Regions from separate parts of the Streptomyces sp. NBC_00236 genome, predicted to be linked through region 2. Evidence: riboswitches for the same ligand, from Rfam matches in the RefSeq annotation. Region 2 holds a riboswitch; the other holds the start of a gene.
What was found. Region 2 has a riboswitch for cyclic di-AMP ahead of OG446_RS29065 (M23 family metallopeptidase). Riboswitches for the same ligand answer to the same signal wherever they lie in the genome.
Positions count from the first base shown of each region.

Region 1: it holds a riboswitch for cyclic di-AMP, as region 2 does, so the genes downstream of both, OG446_RS02695 (transglycosylase SLT domain-containing protein) here and OG446_RS29065 (M23 family metallopeptidase) in region 2, are expected to answer to the same signal.

Region 1 is NZ_CP108100.1:615,954-619,728, reverse strand. It holds gene OG446_RS02705 (FecCD family ABC transporter permease) at 1-815, shown strand, start outside; gene OG446_RS02700 (ABC transporter ATP-binding protein) at 823-1,656, shown strand; cyclic di-AMP (ydaO/yuaA leader) riboswitch at 1,951-2,136, shown strand; gene OG446_RS02695 (transglycosylase SLT domain-containing protein) at 2,140-3,027, shown strand; gene OG446_RS02690 (esterase) at 3,229-3,775, shown strand, end outside.
Region 2 is NZ_CP108100.1:6,495,619-6,499,393, forward strand. It holds gene OG446_RS29060 (M16 family metallopeptidase) at 12-1,394, shown strand; cyclic di-AMP (ydaO/yuaA leader) riboswitch at 1,622-1,788, shown strand; gene OG446_RS29065 (M23 family metallopeptidase) at 1,802-2,644, shown strand; gene OG446_RS29070 (GntR family transcriptional regulator) at 2,865-3,572, shown strand; gene OG446_RS29075 (HPr family phosphocarrier protein) at 3,775-3,775, opposite strand, start outside.

The DNA of each region.
Region 1 (3,775 bases), 5.9 Mb from region 2:
GGATCTTCACCGGTCTGCTGGTCGGCGCCGCCCTCGGTATCGCGGGCTGTCTCACCCAGACCCTGGCCGGCAACCGGCTCGCCACACCCGACCTGGTCGGGGTCAACGAAGGCGCCACCGCTGCCGTGGTGGCCGCCGCCGCGGGATCCGCCACCGGCATGGTCGGCAACTGGTGGCTCGGCCCGGTCGGAGCCGTGGCCGCCGCCGTCCTCGTCGTCCTGTGCGCGGGAGGAGCGGGGAGCGCCGGATACCGGCTGCTGGTGACCGGGATCGGCATCTCCACCTTCATCGGCGCGGTGAGCGACCTGATCATGTCGCGCGAGAACGACAACACGGCGGGCGGCGTGTTCCTCTGGGCCGTGGGCAGCCTCAACGGACGCGACTGGGACGCCGGGACGCCCTTGGCAGTGGCCTTGCTGTTCCTCGTCCCGCTCTCGCTGGCCGCCGGGCACCGGCTGCAACTGCTGCGCTTCGGCGACGAGGTGGCGAGCTCCCTGGGCGTCGACCTGCGACGGGTCCGTACCGTCGCGCTCGCTCTCGCCGTCCTGCTGGCCGGCACGGCGGTCGGCGTCGGCGGACCCATCGCCTTCGTCGCGCTGGCGGCGCCGATCCTCGCCCAGCGGCTGACCGGTCCCACCCGTGTCCCGGTCACCGCGTCGGCGCTGACCGGGGCCGCGCTGATCGCCGCGGCCGATGCGATCGGGCGTGTCGCCGCGCCGGTCGAACTGCCCGTCGGGGTCGTCACCAGCGTCCTCGGCGGCCCCTTCCTCCTGTGGGTACTGCTGCGGCCCGACCCGGCCGCCGGAAAGGCGTGAGCCGCACATGACCGAGCATCCGACCGGTACGAAGGCGGGCCTCGAAGTCCGTGGCCTGCACGCCGGATATCCGGGCCGGCCCGTCGTCGAGAACGTCGACCTCACCGTTCCCGCCGGACACGTCGTCGCGATCGTGGGGCCCAACGGCTGCGGGAAGTCGACCCTGCTGCGGACCGTCGCCCGGCTCCACCGCCCCGAGTCCGGCACGGTCCTGATCGGCGGCACGGACATCTGGAGGACCGGCCGTCGCAGGGCCGCCCACCATGTCGCGCTGCTGCCGCAGTCGCCGCGCGCCCCCGAGGCGGTCACCGTGGCCGGGCTGGTGCGCTACGGCCGCAGCCCGCACCAGGGGCTGCTGCGCCAGTGGTCGCGCGAGGACGAGCGGGCGGTACGCGACGCACTCGACGCGACCGGGACCACCGCGCTGGCCGGGGAGCGCGTCGACCGGCTGTCCGGCGGTCAGCGCCAGCGCTGCTGGCTCGCGATGGTGCTGGCCCAGCAGACCCCGGTGGTCCTGCTCGACGAACCGACCAGCGCCCTCGACCTCGGGCACGCCGTCGAGGTCCTGGAACTCGTCCGCGAGGTCGCGGCCACCGGTCGCACCGTCGTCATGGTCCAGCACGACCTCGTTGCCGCGGCCCGCTACGCCGATCTGCTCGTCGCCATGAAGGGGGGCCGCGTCATCGCCACGGGCGCCCCCCGGGAGACGGTCGACGAGGCGCTGGTGAAGGAGCTGTACGCGCTCGACGCGGACGTACTCGCCGCCCCGGGCGACGGTTCACCGGTCGTGGTGCCGCGCAGTCGTGCCGGCGTGGCCGCGCAGCCGACGTCCATCCCGTAGTGCCCTAATTAGGCGATTGTCCGGAATGGTTGAGAATGCCCCTCCCGTCACGCCTCCGTGAGGCATGGCTTCTCCGGGTGGGCAAATCGCCCGTTTCGGGCGCAGTGGCCAGCGTCACGTTTCCCGCCCCTGACGCGGAACCAGACACTTCGGTTCCCTGGCGCCCCAAGAAAACTGACCCGCCCGGATGTGACCGGCATCGCACATTTCCTTTTATTGATCTTGCGAATCAATTGTGATCAGGAAATCCGGGCTTGTTCCGCCCGGTCTTTCTCGCTTACGGTCACCGTCAATCCGGACGGAACGCCGAATCCTGCCGCCGTCCGGTAACCCGACCACTCACGTACGGCAGGAGCGGGGGACCCAGGTTTGCCGCCGTTCCGGGAATCCGGAGCGGCTAGGGGTGAAGTCGCCATGTGCGGCCGGACATCTCCAGTCCGAACCCGACAGCTCACCTCGCAGGCGGCGGAGAGGAAAAGCGCCATGCCCATCAAGGGTCACCACCGTCGTTCCAAGTCCACCCCCCTGACCCGCGGTCTCATCGCCGTGAGCGCGGGCGGCGCGGTTCTCGCGCTCCCCCTGATCGCGGCCGGATCGGCTTCCGCCGCGCCGGTCCAGTCGGTCGTCGCGGAAAAGGCCGCAGCCCCGGTTTCCGTTGCCGGCAAGGGAATTTCCGTGCAGCACGCCAAGTCCACCACCTATTCCGTGGTCTCCGGCGATTCGCTTTCCAAGATCGCCCGCGGGCATTCCCTCGACGGCGGCTGGGCGCAGCTCTACAAGGACAACCGGAGCGTGGTCGGCGGCAACCCCGACCTGATTCACCCGGGCCTGAAGCTCACCATCGGAGCCAAGTCCACGGCCACCGCCCCCGAGGCCGCGACCAAGAGCGAATTCAAGGCGGAGAACACCTCCGGCAGCGCCTCGCAGCCGTCGGGCGACCGTGCCGAGAGCACCGACCGCGCCGACCGTTCCCAGCGGACGGCGACGCCCGTCGCCGAGGAGACCGCCCAGACCGTCGAGACCGCGCCCGCGCAGAGCGCCACGGCGTACACGGACGACCTCGACGGCTGGATCAAGGAGTCCCTCGCCGTCATGGCCGAGCACGGCATCCCCGGCAGCTACGACAGCATCCACCGCAACATCATGCGCGAGTCCTCGGGCAACCCGCAGATCGTCAACAACTGGGACTCGAACGCCGCCGCGGGCACCCCGTCCAAGGGCCTGCTCCAGGTCATCCAGCCCACGTTCGACGCGTACCACGTGCCCGGCACCTCGCTGGACATCCTGGACCCCGTCGCCAACATCACCGCCGCGTGCAACTACGCCGCCGCGACGTACGGCTCGATCGACAACGTCTTCGGGGCCTACTGATCCACCGCGGTACCGCCCCCGCGCGGAGCCGTGAAAAGGGGTGGAAGGGAGCTGAGCAGCTCCCTTCCACCCCTTTTGCGATGCCGTACAACCCTTGTGCCGCGGAGCCGGTCCAACAGGGCGCCAGGAGGCTGACGGGCTCTTCCCGGCGTCCCCCCCCCCCCGGTCTCGCCCGGTCATCCTTGAACCGAGGAGCCGCACGTGCGCACTTACCGACCGGCCGCCGTTGTCGCGGCCTCACTTCTCCTGATGGCAGGGGCCGCCGCCGTCGCGCCCTCCGCCCACGCCGTCGCCCCCGGCGGAACGCACGCCGACGACGGCGACGCCGACTTCAACGGTGACGGCTACGAGGACGTGCTCATCGGCGCGCCCGGCGGGACCGTCGGCGGCAAGAAGGGCGCGGGGTACGTGACCGTGCAGTACGGCGGGCCGGGCGGCATCAATACCACCCGGGGCACCGTCCTCAGCCAGAACACCACCGGGGTGCCGGGCGGCGCCGAGGCCGGGGACGGTTTCGGCGCCGCGCTGGCCACCGGCGACCTGGACGGGGACGGGTACGGCGACGCCGTCGTGGGCCTCCCGGGCGAGAACGTCGAACCGGTGACCGACGCGGGCGGCGCCGTCGTCCTGTGGGGCTCCGCGCAGGGGCTCTCCGGCTCGGGCAGCGACTGGCTGCAGGCCGCGGAACCCGCCGCCGGCGCCCGGTTCGGCAATGCTCTCGCCGCCGCGCACTTCAGCCCCGACATCC
Region 2 (3,775 bases):
CTGGAGTTTCGATGGAGTACCACCCGCAGCCCGCCCCCGGCGTGGCCAGGCCCTGGGCCTTCCCCGCGCCCGAGCGCGGCTCGCTGCCCAACGGCGTCACGGTGCTGCGCTGCCACCGCCCCGGCCAGCAGGTCGTCGCCGTCGAGATCTTCCTCGACGCCCCCCTGGACGCCGAGCCCGAAGGGCTGGACGGGGTCGCCACGATCATGTCCCGCGCGCTGTCCGAGGGCACCGACAAGCAGAGCGCCGAGGAGTTCGCCGCCGAGCTGGAGCGGTGCGGCGCCACGCTGGACGCCCACGCCGACCATCCCGGCGTCCGGGTCTCCCTGGAGGTTCCGGCCTCCCGGCTGGCCAAGGCGCTCGGCCTCGTTGCCGAGGCGCTGCGGGCTCCGGCCTTCGCCGACAGCGAGATCGAGCGACTCGTGGGCAACCGGCTGGACGAGATCCCGCACGAGCAGGCCAACCCGGCCCGGCGTGCCGCCAAGCAGCTCTCCAAGGAGCTGTTCCCGGCCACGGCACGCATGTCGCGCCCGCGCCAGGGCACCGAGGAGACCGTGGCCCGGATCGACTCCGCGGCCGTGCGCGCCTTCTACGACGCCCACATCCGCCCGTCCACCGCGACCGCCGTGGTCGTGGGCGACCTCACGGGCATCGACCTGGACGCGCTGCTCGCCGACACCCTCGGTGACTGGTCGGGCAACACCGCGGAGCCCCGCCCCGTCCCGCCGATCACCGCTGACGACACGGGCCGTGTGGTGATCGTGGACCGCCCCGGCGCGGTGCAGACCCAGCTGCTGATCGGCCGGATCGGCGCCGACCGGCACGACAGCGTCTGGGCGGCCCAGGTGCTCGGCACCTACTGCCTCGGTGGCACGCTCACCTCCCGGCTCGACCGGGTGCTGCGGGAGGAGAAGGGCTACACCTACGGCGTGCGGGCCTTCGCCCAGGTGCTGCGCTCGACGGCTCCGGACTCCGCCTCCGGGGCCACGGGCGCCGCGATGCTCGCCATCAGCGGTTCCGTGGACACGGAGTCCACCGGGCCGGCGCTGGAGGACCTGTGGAAGGTCCTGCGGACGCTGGCAGCCGAAGGGCTGACGGACGCCGAGCGCGAGACGGCCGTGCAGAACCTCGTGGGTGTCGCCCCGCTGAAGTTCGAGATGGCGGCCTCCGTCGCCGGCACCCTCGCCGACCAGGTCGAGCAGCATCTCCCGGACGACTACCAGGCGCAGCTCTACGCACGCCTGGCCGACACCGGGACGGTGGAGGCGACGGCGGCCGTGGTCAACGCCTTCCCGGAGGACCGGCTGGTCACGGTTCTCGTCGGGGATGCCGCGCAGATCGCCGACCCGGTCCGGGCCCTCGGCATCGGCGAGGTGTCGATCGTGACCGGCTGAGCACAACGGTCATCCCGCCCGGTATCAGGGCAAACAGAACAGTGGTGAAGGTCCCGGCGGAGCGATCTCCGCCGGGACCTTCCGTTTTGCCCCTTTTTGGGGGGTTGGTTGCCTTTCTGCCCTGTGGGATGCGCTACAAAACGGCCTGTCCGTTTGGTGACGGGAAGTGCCCCCGCTTAGCGTCGGCTCCGCTGTCCGTCACTCGTATGCCGCATCCGTGACGTACCGGGCAGCCATCGCCGAGTCCCCGTCAGGCGCGAGCCTGGGGAGCCGGGGACCCACGCAGTCCCTGGGGTGAATCGGATGGCCGTGTCCCGTACGGGACCGGGGATCCGTAGGAGACCTTCCTGCTCCGAACCCGTCAGCTAACCCGGTAGGCGAGAAGGAAGGAAAGGACCAGCCACTTCATGGCGTTCACCCGTGCCACCGGGAAGCATCGTGCCCCGGGCCGTCTGACGCGCACCGGCGCGAAGGCCGTCGGCATCGCGACCCTGGCCACCACCGGCGTCATCGGAGGACTGGCCTCCCCGGCCCTCGCCTCGGACACCGGGACCCCCTCCGTCGGCGACACCGGCCTCACCCAGGTCATCGCCATCGAGAACGTCCTCGCCGAGCAGATCGACGCCCAGGCGGACGCGCAGCAGCACCAGGCCGACGTCGCCGAGAAGAAGGCCGAGGCGAAGGCCGCCGCGAAGAAGAAGGCCGAGGCCAAGAAGAAGACCGAAGCCAAGGCCAAGGCTGCCGCGAAGGCCGAGGCCGCCGCGAAGGCGAAGGCCGCCCGGGCAGAGAAGGCCCGCGAGAGTGCGGCCCGTGCCGCCCGTTCCGCCGAGCGCACCCGGCTCGGCTCCTTCCAGCTCCCCGTCGCCGGCTCGTACGTGAGCACCGGCTACAAGTCCAGCGGCTCCATGTGGTCCTCCGGCAGCCACTCCGGCATCGACTTCCACGCCGCTTCCGGCAGTTCCGTCGTCGCCGTCGGCGCCGGCACGGTCGTCGAGGCCGGCTGGGGCGGGGCGTACGGCAACAACATCGTGCTGCGGATGACGGACGGCACGTACACCCAGTACGGCCACCTCTCCTCGATCGGCGTGTCCGTCGGCCAGAGCGTCGGTGCCGGCCAGCAGATCGGCCTCTCCGGCTCCACCGGCAACTCGACCGGCCCGCACCTGCACTTCGAGGCCCGCACCACGCCCTCGTACGGCTCCGACATGGACCCGGTCGCCTACCTGCGCTCCCACGGCGTCTCCGTCTGACCGGCCGACGACCCCTCGGTGAAGGCCCCGGCACCACGCCGGGGCCTTCGTCGTGTCCGTGTGTCCCGGCCTTCCGCAGCGGTGGCGCCGGAACGGCCCGGTGACCAAAAGATATTCATGAATTTCCACCCGCCGTCGGAAATGCGACCGCATTGCAATAGAGTCGCAGGACAGGTGTCGATCGGCTGCGTTTCGCGGGGATTAAGGCGGAGGTTCGGACATGCGCATTCCGGCGCATTCGGTATGCACGGCAATCCGTGAAGACATCGTCTCGGGTGTCTTCGAACGCGGCAGCCGACTCACCGAGGAGGTACTCGCACGGCGTTACGGGGTCTCCCGGGTGCCGGTTCGGGAAGCGCTGCGCACCCTGGAGTCCGAAGGATTCGTGGTCACCCGCAGACACGCCGGAGCCTGCGTGGCCGAGCCCACCGAGCAGGAGGCTGCCGACCTCCTGGAGGTCCGCATGCTGCTGGAGCCGCTCGGCGCGGCCCGCGCCGCCCACCGCCGCTCGGACGCGCACCTCAAGGTGCTGCGCGGCCTGGTCAGGCTCGGTCAGGAGCGCGCCCGCCGGGGTGAGGGCGAGGACCTGCGCTCCCTTGGCGCCTGGTTCCACGAGACGCTCGCGCAGGCCTCCGGCAGCCCCGGCCTGATCGCGCTGCTCACCCAGCTGCGGCACAAGACCACCTGGATGTACGCGATCGAGTCCCCGGCCCGTCCGGCCGATTCATGGGCCGAGCACGGGGCCATCGTGGACGCCGTGGCGCGCGGGGACGCGGAGAGGGCGCGGGCGCTGACCGCCCAGCACGCCGAGCGGGCCGCCGCCGCGTACCGGCTGCGCCGCCCCGGCCGGCCGGAGTCCGCCACGGCCCGGACCGGCCGGGTGAGAACTTCGCAACATGCCGTAAACACCCCGAGCGGCCGGCATTAACAATTGCGCCGTATACAAAGAGTGGGATTCCGGAGGACTTTCTTTCTGCTGCCCGAATTCGCCTCGGCGGAACCATTCGATGACCCGCACCTTTTGGCGGACGAACGAGTTGAACGAAAGAGCTGAACAAAAGAGCCGCGGCACCCGGTCGAGGGTGTCGCGGCTCTGTCGCAGGAATTCCCGCGGTGGTGACCCGTCGGGGT